3 regions of the Sodalis sp. RH14 genome follow, and region 1 is predicted to be linked to each of the others. Evidence: predicted binding sites of a transcription regulator. Region 1 holds the regulator's gene; each other region holds the start of a gene.

Region 1 (4,456 bases):
AATGGGCTGCTCCAGGCGGATAAACACACCGACCGCGCGCAGGGTGTCTTCTTCCAGCTTGCCGTGCGGGATGGCGATACCGTTGCCGATACCGGTACTGCCCATGCGTTCACGGGTCAATACGGCCTCGAACACCACCTGCGGCGCCAGGTTGAGCTGCTTGGCCGCCAGCTCGCTGATAATTTCCAGCGCGCGCTTTTTGCTCTGGCAGTGGATGGAGCCGCGGGTGCACTCAAGGCTTAACACCGTGTTTATTTGCAAAGCTGTATCGTTAGTCATTTCATTTCACTTAAGGCGCTTGTTTCACCTTTAAGACTCATCGGCCCGTTATCGTACGGATAACGAGCCGATGTGAGGTTAGGTAGCGATAATGGCTACAGTGAATTCAGTACTGTTTCAGTTTCTCTTTATGTTTGTTCAACTGGCGCGTCAGCTTGTCGATCAGCAAATCGACGGCGGCATACATATCGTCCGCCTCTGACGTCGCGTGCAGCTCACCGCCGTTGACATGGATCGTCGCTTCGGCAATCTGCTGGACTTTTTCGATCTTCAGAACAATATATACCTGATTGATCCGGTCGAAGTATTGTTCCAGCTTGGAAAATTTCGTCGTCACGAAATCGCGCAAAGCATCGGTGATTTCAACGCGCTGTCCGGTAATATTCAGCTGCATAGTGTCTTCCTTCTCTGTAGAGGTCAAACCATTTGCTTACGCTGGTTTGACGGCGGGATGGACAAAGACTCTCGGTATTTTGCCACGGTTCGCCGCGCCACCATAATGCCCTGATCGGAAAGCAGGGTGGTCAGCTTGCTATCGCTTAGCGGCTTCGCCGGGTTTTCCGCGGCGATTAATTTTCTCACCAGCGCACGAATGGCCGTAGAAGACGCTTCGCCTCCCCCCTCGGTATTGACGTGGCTGGAGAAAAAATATTTCAGTTCAAAAATGCCGCGCGGGCTGTGCAGATATTTTTGCGTCGTGACGCGGGATATCGTCGATTCGTGCATCTCCACCGCCTGGGCGATATCCGCCAGCACCATGGGCCGCATATACTCCTCTCCCTGATCGAAAAACGCCTGTTGCTGCTCCACGATGCAGCGGGTCACTTTTAACAGCGTGTCATTACGACTTTCCAGGCTTTTGATCAACCAGCGCGCTTCCTGCAAATGGCTGCGGATAAATTGTCCGTCCGAGTCATTGCGGGTGGTATTGCCGAGCGCGGCGTATTGCTGGTTGATTTTAAGATTGGGAATGCTGTCGGTATTGAGCTCCACCGTCCAGCGATTATGCACCTTGCGCACCAGGACGTCCGGGATGACATATTGCGATTCGGTGGTATTGATTGACTGGCCGGGCCGGGGATCGAGGGATTGGATCAGCGCCATGGCGGATTTCAGCACGTCTTCCTTTAGGCGGGTGGATCGCAGCAGGCTGCGGAAATCATGGCTGGCCAGCAGATCGAGATAGTCGCTGACGATAAGCCTGGCTTCGTTCAGGTAAGGGAAATCCTTCGACAGCTGCGATAGCTGGATCAGCAGGCAATCCCGCAGATCCCGCGCCGCCACGCCCACCGGATCAAAGCGCTGCACGCGTTTTAATACCGCTTCCACTTCGTCCATGGTGACGCTGTCGTCGCCGATGCACTCGAGGATATCTTCCAGCGGCACCGTCAGGTAACCGGTTTCATCCACCGCGTCGACGATGGAGGTGGCAATGGCGATATCGGTATCGGAAAACGGCGTCAGCTCCACCTGCCACATCAGGTAATCCTGCAGGGTCTGGATGGTTTCGCCCTGGTAAATCGGCAGTTCTTCGTCGCGGTAGTCGGTGCCGGTGCCCGAGGGCGTGCCCGCCGAGTACATTTCGTCCCAGGTGGCGTCAAGCGGCAGTTCTTCCGGCATGTCCTTCTGCTCCATCGCCTCGCGGGTATCAAGCGATTCGCTGTCGGGTACGTCGTGTGAGTCTATTTCTTCATGGACATCGGTTTGCTCAAGTAAGGGGTTGCTTTCCAGCGCGGTTTGAATCTCCTGCTGAAGTTCAAGCGTAGACAGTTGCAGCAGGCGTATTGCTTGCTGTAACTGCGGAGTCATGGCGAGTTGCTGACTAAACCTGAGTTGCAAACCTTGCTTCATATAATGCGTCAATTAACCTCTTGGGGCTTTCACTTCAGGACACCTTATCAGAGGCGGAACTCTTCGCCCAGATAAACACGCTTCACCTGCTCGTCCTGAAGGATTTCGGCGGGTGTGCCATGGGCGATAAGATGTCCCTGGCTTACGATATAGGCGCGCTCGCAGACGTCCAATGTTTCGCGTACGTTATGATCGGTAATCAGCACGCCCAGGCCGCTATCGCGCAGATGTTCAATGATTTTCTTGATATCGATGACGGAAATCGGGTCGACGCCGGCAAAGGGCTCGTCAAGCAGGATGAATTTAGGGTTGGCCGCCAGGGCGCGGGCAATTTCCACCCGCCGCCGCTCGCCGCCGGATAATGATTGCCCCAGGTTATCGCGCAGATGGGCGATATGGAATTCTTCCATCAGCGCATTGGCGCGGTCGTCGCGCTGCGAAGCGCTGAGATCGTTTCTGATCTGCAATACCGCCATCAGGTTATCAAACACGCTCAGGCGGCGGAAAATCGACGCTTCCTGCGGCAGGTAGCCGATGCCGCGCCGGGCGCGGGTATGCAACGGCAGCAGGCTGATATCGTCGTCATCGATAATAATGCGCCCGGCGTCGCGCTGGATGATGCCGACCACCATGTAGAACGTGGTGGTCTTGCCGGCCCCGTTCGGCCCCAGCAACCCGACGATTTCCCCTGAGCTGACCTTGAGGCTGACGTCTTCCACCACATGTCGGCCCTTGTAGGCTTTAGCCAGGTTTTCTGCGATTAATGTTGCCATGGGTTCAATTACTCTTATTTAGTGCCGGATTTGGGCGCCTTGGGCGCTGAGGACGCTTTGGGTGCCGCGCCCGCCGGGTTCTTATCCTGCAGCTGGGACGGCACCAATACGGTGGTGACCCGTTTGCCCTTGTCGCTGAAGGCTTCCATTTGCTGTTGTTTAACCAGGTAGGTGATGCGATCGCCCTTGACGTTGCTGTCGAGCTGTTCGAGATAAGCGTCGCCGGTCAGCACCACAAAATCGTTGGCCAGCTCATAGCGGACCTTTTGCGCATGGCCCTTCACCGGCTTGCCGTTGTCCTGCATCTGGTAAAACGTCACCGGATTGCCGTAACCCTCGACCACTTCCTTGCCCTGTTCGCCGTTGGGGCGGGTGATGACCACTTTGTCCGCCCGGATGTCGATGGAGCCTTGTTTGACCACCACCGTACCGGTAAGGGTGACGACATTGGTCTGCATATCGACGGCCTGCTGCTCGGAATCAATATTGATCGGCTGGTCGGTATCGCCGGTCAGCGCCAGGGCATTGGCGCTCGCCAGCAGCAGCGCGCCGGCCGCAAAAACGTAACAGATGTTATTTTGGATTTTGGATTTCATAAGAGGTCTTAACCTTTTCAATCAGCTCGGCAGTCTTGTTCCGCAGGTTTCCGCGCATTTTCATGCCTTTAGAGTTAAATCCGATGCCATATAGGGTCACCTCGTCATCGGAGGAAACATCCTGCGTAACAAGATTCACCACCGCGTTATCGGTTCTGATACGCTGCAGTTGTGAGGTTTCGGTCAGACTGTCAACCTGAACATGGCCGTATAAATAAAGCATTTTATCATTGGTCAGCTTGGCCCGATCGGACCGGACTGTCCAGGTGGCGACTTTATTCTCATCGTACATCGTCGCCACCGGCTGGGTAAACCAGCTAATCTGCTCGACGGCGAAGTGCTCGACGTGCTCGGAGATCAAGCGATAATTCATGGCGCCCAACGGATTGTATACCAGGGTAATGGTATGTTCGCTCTGGTAGGTGGGTTCGCCGGCATCGGGCGCCACCGCGTTCTGGCTGCCGTCGTTATCGGTCAGGTTCAGGCCGATTAGCACCAGGACCACCAATACCAGCAGTAGGGTGACCCACCATCTTGTTTTACTCATACCGACTGCCCTTTGGCATCATCAAGCTTCCCTTGCGCCAGCAGAATTAAATCGCAGATTTCGCGAACCGCGCCGCGACCGCCGGCAATATGCGTCACATAATCGGCCAACGGCAGCAGCAAAGGATGCGCGTCCGCCACGGCGACGCTTAATCCCACCCGCGACATCACCGGCCAATCAATAAGATCATCGCCGATATACGCGGCCTGATCCGCTGTTAAAGATAGTTTAACCAATAGATCCTCAAAGGCCAAAAGCTTATCCGACCGGCCCTGGTAGAGATGGGAGATCCCCAGGGTACGCGCGCGATCTTCCACCAGTTGGGCGGACCGGCCGGTAATAATAGCGACCTCGATGCCGGATGTCAGTAAGCATCGGATGCCGTAGCCGTCGCGGACGTTAAACGCCTT
Region 2 (4,456 bases), 720 kb from region 1:
TATGCTGTTGATCAGGGAATTAAGGATCTGCCCAGCATCGGGCAATGAGCCTGTAGCCATAAAGCAGTCTCCCGCACTCTACCAGTGCATTTAGTCCGTTATGTCGTCATGCGCATGGCTGCGCGCAAGCTTTGCTGGAGAAAAAAGCCCATCCGAAGATGGGCTGAAAGTTTCCACGGCAACAAAAAAACGTCAAGTTATACGCTGTAATACAGCTCGAATTCCACCGGATGCGGCGTCATGCGAATACGGTCTACTTCTTCCGTGCGTAAGGTGATATAGGCGTCGATGGAGTCGTCGGTGAAAACACCGCCACGGGTCAGGAACTCGCGATCCGCGTCCAGCGCCTTAAGGGCTTCTTCCAGAGAACCGGCCACCTGTGGGATTTCTTTCGCTTCTTCCGGCGGCAGATCGTAGAGGTTTTTGTCCATGGCATCGCCAGGATGGATTTTGTTGATAACCCCGTCCAGACCGGCCATCAGCAGGGCGGCAAACGCCAGGTATGGGTTGGCGGCCGGGTCCGGGAAGCGCACTTCGATACGACGGGCTTTCGGGCTGGCGACCACCGGGATACGGATGGAGGCTGAGCGGTTGCGGGCGGAGTAGGCCAGCATAACCGGCGCTTCATATCCCGGGACCAGACGCTTGTAGGAGTTGGTGGTCGGGTTGGTCAGGGCGTTGATGGCCTTGGCATGTTTGATGACGCCGCCAATGTAGAACAAGGCGGTTTCGGACAGGCCGCCGTACTTGTCGCCGGAGAACAGGTTATTGCCGTCTTTGGTCAACGACATATGGCAGTGCATGCCCGAGCCGTTATCGCCGAACATCGGTTTCGGCATAAAGGTCGCCGTTTTGCCGAAGGCATGGGCAACGTTATGCACGACATATTTATAAATTTGGATCTCGTCGGCTTTTTTCGTCAGGCTGTTGAAGCGGGTGGCGATTTCGTTCTGGCCGGCGGTGGCGACTTCATGGTGATGAGCTTCAACCACCAGGCCCATTTCTTCCAGGGTCAAACACATGGCGGAACGCAGATCCTGTGATGAATCCACCGGGGGAACCGGGAAATAACCGCCTTTGATGCCGGGACGATGGCCTTTATTGCCGCCTTCGTAAACTTTATCGGTATTCCATGCGGCTTCAACGTCGTCAATAGCGACATGGGAACCGGAAATGGACGAACCAAAGCGGATATCGTCAAACAGGAAAAATTCAGGTTCCGGCCCAAACAGCACGGTATCGGCAATGCCGGAGGTTTTCAGAAACTCTTCGGCGCGTTTGGCGATGGAACGCGGGTCGCGATCGTAGCCTTGCATGGTGGCAGGCTCAAGGATGTCGCAACGGATAATCAGGGTGGTTTCTTCATAGAAGGGGTCGAGCATCGCCGTGCTGGCATCGGGCATCAGCACCATGTCGGACTCGTTAATGCCTTTCCAGCCGCCAATGGAGGAGCCGTCAAACATTTTTCCATCTTCAAAGAAGTCGGCATCTACCTGATGGGCTGGTATAGTGACGTGCTGTTCTTTACCTTTCGTATCAGTGAAACGCAGGTCGACGAATTTTACTTCGTGCTCGTTAAGCATCGTCAAAACGTGTTCAGCGGACATAACTTGTATTCTCCCGGATGTGCCATTGTCGTCGTGGAACGAAATCGTATGGATCGAATTTTATTTAACTTAGCTGGGCTAGGCTAAACTGGACTGGTATAAACAGTAGCTAAAAGTGTGCCAACATTGCCAAAATGATGAGAAGGGCCGCGTTTCCGGCCTTATTAACCAAAGTCCGCCTGCACCAGATTGGTGGGATAGCGCTATATTAGTGCATTTGGGCAGTAAGTGGGCACTATTTTGGTGCAATAAATGGGGCGAGGTGAAATAATGCACTGAGAAAGGGATGACGAAGCGTCAAAAATGACGCAAATGCAGAGATCGTCGCGATCTTGTTTAGTCCCTCGCTTATTACGTGTACAATAACGCGCTATTTCTAATGCCTGAGGCAAAGTTGTGATCGAAAATTTGCGTAACATCGCCATCATCGCGCACGTCGACCATGGTAAAACTACCCTGGTCGATAAGCTGTTGCAACAATCCGGAACATTGGGTGACCGCAACGACGCCACCGAGCGCGTCATGGACTCCAACGATTTGGAGAAAGAGCGCGGGATTACCATCCTCGCTAAAAATACCGCTATTAACTGGCACGACTACCGTATCAACATCGTTGATACCCCCGGACATGCCGATTTCGGCGGCGAGGTTGAGCGCGTGATGTCCATGGTTGACTCGGTATTGCTGCTGGTCGACGCCATGGACGGACCCATGCCGCAAACCCGGTTCGTGACCCAGAAAGCCTTTGCTTACGGTCTCAAACCCATTGTGGTCATCAATAAAGTCGACCGTCCCGGCGCCCGCCCTGATTGGGTAGTGGACCAGGTGTTTGATTTATTTGTCAACCTCGGCGCAACCGATGAGCAACTGGATTTTCCGATCATATATGCCTCCGCGTTAAACGGTGTTGCGGGCTATGAGCACGAGAACATGGCCAGCGACATGACCCCGCTGTTTGAATCCATCGTCAAGAACGTCGAAGCGCCGAACGTCGACAGCGACGGCGCGTTCCAGATGCAGATTTCGCAGCTTGACTACAACAGCTATGTTGGCGTCATCGGTATCGGCCGCATCAAACGCGGCTCGGTTAAACCGAACCAGTCTGTTACCATCATCGACCATGAAGGTAAGCGTCGCAACGGCAAAGTGGGCCAGGTGCTGGGCCATATGGGCCTGCTGCGCATCGAGTCCAAGCTGGCGGAAGCGGGTGATATCATCGCCGTTACCGGCCTTGGCGAGCTGAATATCTCCGATACCATTTGCGATCAGGCCCTGGTCGAAGCGTTGCCGCCGCTGACGGTGGACGAACCTACCGTTTCCATGTCGTTCGGCGTCAACACCTCGCCGTTCTGCGGCAAGGAAGGCAAATACGTCACCTCCCGCCAGATCCTTGAGCGCCTGAACAAAGAGCTGGTGCACAACGTGGCCCTGCGCGTGGAAGAAACCGTCGATCCGGATACCTTCCTGGTCTCGGGCCGCGGCGAGCTGCATTTGTCGGTGCTGATCGAAAACATGCGGCGTGAAGGTTTTGAAATCGCCGTATCGCGCCCGAAAGTTATCTATCGTACCGTCGACGGCAAGAAACAAGAGCCGTTCGAACAAGTTACCCTGGATATCGAAGAACAGAACCAGGGCCCGGTTATGGAAGCCATGGGCATCCGTAAAGGTGAAATGCGCGATATGCTGCCGGATGGCAAAGGACGCATCCGTCTTGATTACATCATCCCCAGCCGCGGCTTGATTGGTTTTCGCACCGACTTTTTAACCATGACGTCCGGCACCGGCCTGCTGTATTCGTCGTTCAGCCATTATGACGATGTCCGTCCGGGTGAAATCGGCCAACGCCAGAACGGCGTGATGATTTCCAACGGCCAGGGCAAAGCGGTAGCCTACGCCTTGTACAGCCTGCAGGATCGCGGCCGTTTGTTCCTGGGCCACGGCGCGGAAGTGTACGAAGGCCAGATTATCGGCATTCACACCCGTTCCAACGACCTGACGGTAAACTGCCTGACAGGTAAAAAACTGACCAACATGCGTGCTTCCGGCACCGATGAGGCCACGACGCTGGTGACACCGATCAAGATGTCGCTGGAACAGGCCCTGGAGTTTATCGATGATGATGAACTGGTGGAAGTGACACCGCTGTCCGTGCGTTTACGTAAACGTCATTTGACCGAAAATGACCGTAAACGCGCTAACCGTTCGGGTAAAGAAGCTTAAACCCGTCGGCCCAGGCGGCGATAACGTAACAATGCCGGTCTGCGTAAGCAGCCCGGCATTTTTTTGCCCGCCGTTCAGCTATTCCCGGCGATAAAGCAGCCTGATGTCATGCTGTTGGCAATACTCATGAAATTTCGGCGGCGGCGATTGGTCGGTTATCAGGGTATGAAACAAGGATAAAGCACCGATAAAGGCGGGTTTGATGTTGTCGAATTTACTGTGATCGGCCACCAGGATCGCCTGCTGCGACATGGACAACGCGCGATGCTTCATGGTGAGTTCGTCAAAGTTAAAGCAGGTGGCGCCGAAACCGATATCAATACCCGCCGCGGAGATAAACGCTTTATCGGGGCGGATATTATCCAGGATGGAATATTGGGTCAGCGGCGTAAAGATGCAGTTGGCGGGGTGGAACTCGCCGCCGCATAAAATAACTTTGCAATTAGGATGATCCTGTAACGCCAGGAAAGTATTCAGGGAATAGCAGACGGCGGTAAACGCCAGGTCATCGTCAATCGCATCGATGATAAACGGGGTGGTGGTGCCGCAGTCGAAAAAAACCGTGTCGTCCGGCTCGATCAGCGCCGCCGCCAGGCGGCCGGTAAGGGTTTTTTCCTCAACGTGCTTGG
Region 3 (4,456 bases), 1.1 Mb from region 1:
AGCGCCGGATTGGCGGCGTCGATGGCGTCCAGGACGGCGCGGGCGATCTCACGGGCCGATACCTCGCCCCCGGCCAGCAGGGCGGTGATCTCGGCTATCGATAATGACGCCAGGGTGGTGATGTTCATGCCTTGTAGACTCCCGCCACGTCCAGCCGGTCATCCAGCGGAAAGGCCATCAGGGGCGCCGCCATGGCGGCGATGCGCTCAAACTGCGCCAGCAGCTCCGCGCGCCTGGCGTCATCAAGCTTAAGCGCCAGCACGCTTTCCATCTGGCGGATATAGGCCGCGCAATCGATGGGAACGGCATCGCCAGGCAAGGAATCGTTTGGCATTGAGTCTCCGGGCGCTGAATCGCCCGGTACTGAAACCATGGGTACCGCATCGGTCGGAATCAAGGGCTTATCCATCAGGTTCTCCAGGTTTTGTTAACACTAAAATCCGGCGGCGCTGCCGTTGCTGCGCGGGTCAAACGCGCCCTCCAGCATCCCGTTGGTATGGCGCACTATCGCGCCGGCGTGTCCGACCGCTTCGCTGAAATCCGGCAGGGACTCCACCTCGTGGCCGAGCGCGCGCAGGGCATCAAAGGTGGCGCCGCTAAAACGCCCTTCGAGTTTCAGGGTATCGGTGGCCTGCCCCCAGGTCCGCCCCAGCAGCCAGCGGGGCGCGTTGACGGCTTGCTGCAACGGCATGCCCTGCATGATATGGCGGGTAAATATCGCCGCCTGGGTCTGCGGCTGGCCGTCCCCGCCCATGGCGCCGTAGACCATGACCCGGCCGTCATGCAGCTTTGCGGCGGCCGGATTAAGCGTATGGAACGGATATTTGCCCGGCGCCAGCGCCCGCAAATGCCCGGGCTCCAGGCTAAAGGCGGCGCCGCGGTTTTGCCACAATATACCGCTTTTCGGCAGCACCACGCCGCTGCCGAATTCGTGGTAAATGCTCTGGATAAAGGACACCGCCAGCCCGCTGCTGTCCACCGTGCCCATCCATACCGTATCCCCCGGCGCCAGCATACTGCCCCAGGGCGCGGCGCGTTCGGCGTCCACCCGGCGCGCCAGGCCGTCCAGGAAAGCGGGCGCCAGCAGGGCGTCAGGATCGCAGGCCAGGTGCGCCGGGTCGGTGATAACTTCATCGCGCAGCGCGAACGCCAGCTTGGTGGCCTCGACGATGCGATGGATGGTCTGGGTTTCAGACTGCGCGGCCATGGACAGGCGATCGGTAATGCCGAGGATGGCCAGCGACACCAGGCCCTGGGTGGGTGGCGCCAGGTTAAACAGCTCGCCTTTGCCGTGCGCCAGGCGCAGCGGGGCGCGCCGTCTGGCGCGGTAAGCGGCCAAATCCGCGGCGGTGACCGGCATGCCGATCGCCTTCATTTCCTGGGCCATGCCGGCGGCTACCGGGCCGCGGTAAAAACTGTCCAGTCCCTGCTCCGCCAGGGCGGTAAGGGTTTCGGCGAGCCGTGGCTGGGTAAAGCGGCTGCCGGCCAGCGGAATCTCCCGATGGGGAAAAAACACCCGGGCAAAATCCGCCCGGCCCGCCAGTTCGGAGAATTTGGCGCGGGAAGCCTGTTCCTGCGACAGGGAAACCGGCATGCCGTCGGCGGCATAACGGATGGCATCCGCGAGCAGGCTTGATAGCGGCAGCCGCGGGTAGCCCATTTCCGCCGAGAGCGACAGCGCCTCAGCCCAGCCGGCCACCGTGCCCGCCACCGTCAGCGCCGACATCGCGCCGCGATGGGGGATAAGCGCCTCATCCCGGTAAAAATCGAAGGTCGCCAGCGAACCCGCCGGGCCGCCGGCATCGATGGCGACCGGCTCGCCGCGCGGCGGCACGATAAGCCAGAAACCATCGCCGCCCAGGCCGTTCATATGCGGGTAGACCACCGCGATGGACGCGGCAGCGGCCACCATCGCTTCAATGGCGTTGCCGCCCGCGCGCAGGACGGCCAGCGCGCTTTCGCTGGCAAGATGATGCGGCGTTACCGCCATGCCCATCGGCGCCATGGAACTGTTGTTCATCGTGGTCAATATCTCTTGTTAACGGGCGGAGGCTGGCAACAGTTAAGCAAGAGGCGTTCCAACCCGCGCCGCCGGATTCATTTGCCTGCGCCGCGGCAGGATATGCTAGGGTAATATGAAACAAAGGTTGCAGCCGGGAAGGAGATATGAAGCAATTCGATGAGCGCCTGCGCGCCGCTTATGCGCAGCTTTCGCCGCAGGAACAGCGGGTCGCCGCGTTTATCCTCGATCATTTCGACGATCTGATCAGTTATAACAGCGCGGAGCTGTCGCGTTTAAGCGGCGTCTCCAAGGCGACCGTCAGCCGGCTGTTCAAACGCCTGGGTTATGATAACTATCGCCAGATGCGCGACGAACTGCGGGTGTTGCGCCAAAGCGGGATGCCGTTAACCGATAGCCGCGACGCGGTCCAGGGCAACACGCTGTTGTCACGGCATTACAAACAGGAAATGGCTAACCTGACCTACTGGGTCAACCGGCTGGACGGCGCGCAGTTTTCCTCGGTGATAACGGCGATGGATAATGCCCGGCGTCTGTGCCTGGTGGGCTTGCGCAACAGCTATCCGGTGGCGATGCACCTGCGCCAGCAACTGCTGCAGGTGCGCGGGCGGGTGAGCCTGCTGCCGCAGCCGGGGCAGACGCTGGCCGAAGAAATAGTGGATCTGACCGCCGAGGATATGGTGGTGGTGGTGGCGTTTCGCCGGCGCACGCCGCAAATCCGGCCGTTATTATTGCAGCTTAAAAATAACGCCGTGCCGGTGCTGCTGATAAGCGAGCCCCAGGCGCAGGCGCTGATTCCGCTGGCGCGCTGGCATATCGCCGCAACGCTTGACAGCGTATCGGCGTTTGATTCCTACTCGTCTGCCATGAGCCTGGCGAACCTTATCAGCAACGCATTGCTGCATCATACCCTGGCCCAGGGACGGGCGCGCATCCACAGTATCGCCGATGGGTATGGCGAACTGGATGAGCTTGAACCCCGGGGTTCATAAAAAAACAGCGCGACATAGCGGTGCGCTTGCACTTTATGGGTGCGTTATTTTCCCGCCGCAGGGCCAAGGCTTTGCCATTCCCGTTAGCATAACCCCGCTTATGGCGGGGCTGGCCTGATGTTTCCCCCCGGTGTTCCCCGGCGTGAATCAATGGTTTCATTTGGCACATTAGTTGCAGATAATTAGCCTGAGAATCATTTGTTTCATTACTTCATCTTGGGAACCCGGTATGCAAATCAGAAAACAGCTTATAGCCCTGGCGGGCGCGGTCCTGTTGTTTACCCAGGCGGGGGCGGCCCTGGCCGATCAGTTACAGCAAATCCAGCAGCGCGGCGTGCTGCGGGTCGCCATTCCACAGGACTTCCCCCCTTTTGGGTCGGTCGGCACCGATCTGCAGCCCCAGGGCTACGATATCGACATGGCGCGTTACCTGGCCGACAAGATGAAGCTGAAATTGCAGCTGGTGCCGGTGACCAGCGCCAACCGGGTGCCTTATTTGCAAACGGACAAGGTCGATCTGGTGATTTCCAGTTTGGGTAAAAACGCCGAGCGCGAAAAAACCATTGATTTCAGCCGCGCTTACGCGCCGTTTTTCCTCGGCGTCTTCGGGCCGAAGGACGACGGGCTGAAAGCGCCGGCGGAACTGGCCGGCAAAACGGTGGGGGTGACCCGCGGCGCGGTGGAGGATATGGTGCTGACCGATCTGGCGCCGAAGGATGCCCAGATCAAGCGTTATGAAGATAACAACACCACGCTGTCGGCCTATATGTCCGGCCAGGTGCAGTATGTGGCGACCGGTAATCTGGTGGTGAGCGCCATTGCCCGCCAGAACCCGGCCAAGGCGCCGGCGGCGAAATTTATGCTTAAGGACTCGCCGTGCTATGTCGGCCTGCGCAAGGATGAGCCGGCGCTGAAGGAGAAGGTTAACGCCCTGATCGACGAAGCGCTGAAAGACAATACCCTCAACAGTCTGTCCGAAAAATGGATGAAAGCGCCGCTGCCGGCCGATTTGGGCGCCTGAGGACGCCGCGCCCATGACCTATCAGCTTAATTTCGCCGCCCTGTGGCCCTATACGCCCGAACTGCTGTCCGGGCTGTGGGTGACCCTGATGCTGACCACCGCCGCCACGGCGGGCGGTATTACCCTCGGCGTGTGCGGCGCGGCTATCCGCAGCGGCCGGTATGTCGTGCCGGGCCGGTTATGGGGCGTCTATGTGGAGCTTATCCGCAATACGCCGTTTGTGGTGCAGCTGTTTTTTATCGTCTTCGGCCTGCCGGCGCTGGGGCTGAAAATGACCGCCGGCGAGGCGGCGCTGCTGGCGATGGTGGTGAATCTCGGCGCCTACAGCACGGAAATCATCCGCGCGGGCATCCAGGCCACGCCGAAGGGGCAGTGGGAGGCCGGCCGGGTGCTCGGCCTGTCGCGCGGCCAGGTCTTCCTGCG

The links. Region 1 encodes sigma-54, which starts transcription at its own class of promoters, with help from an activator protein. Its sites were predicted from a motif close to GTTGGCACANNTTTCGCTNT; they were not measured.
Region 2: glnA (glutamate--ammonia ligase) is a predicted target of sigma-54. The motif match lies at 1,713-1,732, and genes of this name have one in related genera.
Region 3: ACL2XQ_RS01090 (gamma-glutamyltransferase family protein) is a predicted target of sigma-54. The motif match lies at 2,064-2,083, and genes of this name have one in related genera.

What each region holds. Positions count from the first base shown of each region.
Region 1 is NZ_CP178739.1:5,095,815-5,100,270, reverse strand. It holds gene ptsN (PTS IIA-like nitrogen regulatory protein PtsN) at 1-279, opposite strand, end outside; gene hpf (ribosome hibernation promoting factor) at 386-673, opposite strand; gene rpoN (RNA polymerase factor sigma-54) at 697-2,130, opposite strand; gene lptB (LPS export ABC transporter ATP-binding protein) at 2,178-2,903, opposite strand; gene lptA (lipopolysaccharide ABC transporter substrate-binding protein LptA) at 2,918-3,499, opposite strand; gene lptC (LPS export ABC transporter periplasmic protein LptC) at 3,477-4,046, opposite strand; gene kdsC (3-deoxy-manno-octulosonate-8-phosphatase KdsC) at 4,043-4,456, opposite strand, start outside.
Region 2 is NZ_CP178739.1:5,811,498-5,815,953, forward strand. It holds gene glnL (nitrogen regulation protein NR(II)) at 1-60, opposite strand, end outside; gene glnA (glutamate--ammonia ligase) at 198-1,607, opposite strand; gene typA (translational GTPase TypA) at 2,004-3,827, shown strand; gene deoR (DNA-binding transcriptional repressor DeoR) at 3,906-4,456, opposite strand, start outside.
Region 3 is NZ_CP178739.1:250,900-255,355, forward strand. It holds gene ACL2XQ_RS01080 (AtzE family amidohydrolase) at 1-128, opposite strand, end outside; gene hpxX (oxalurate catabolism protein HpxX) at 125-334, opposite strand; gene ACL2XQ_RS01090 (gamma-glutamyltransferase family protein) at 434-2,020, opposite strand; gene ACL2XQ_RS01095 (MurR/RpiR family transcriptional regulator) at 2,167-3,012, shown strand; gene ACL2XQ_RS01100 (transporter substrate-binding domain-containing protein) at 3,242-4,033, shown strand; gene ACL2XQ_RS01105 (amino acid ABC transporter permease) at 4,047-4,456, shown strand, end outside.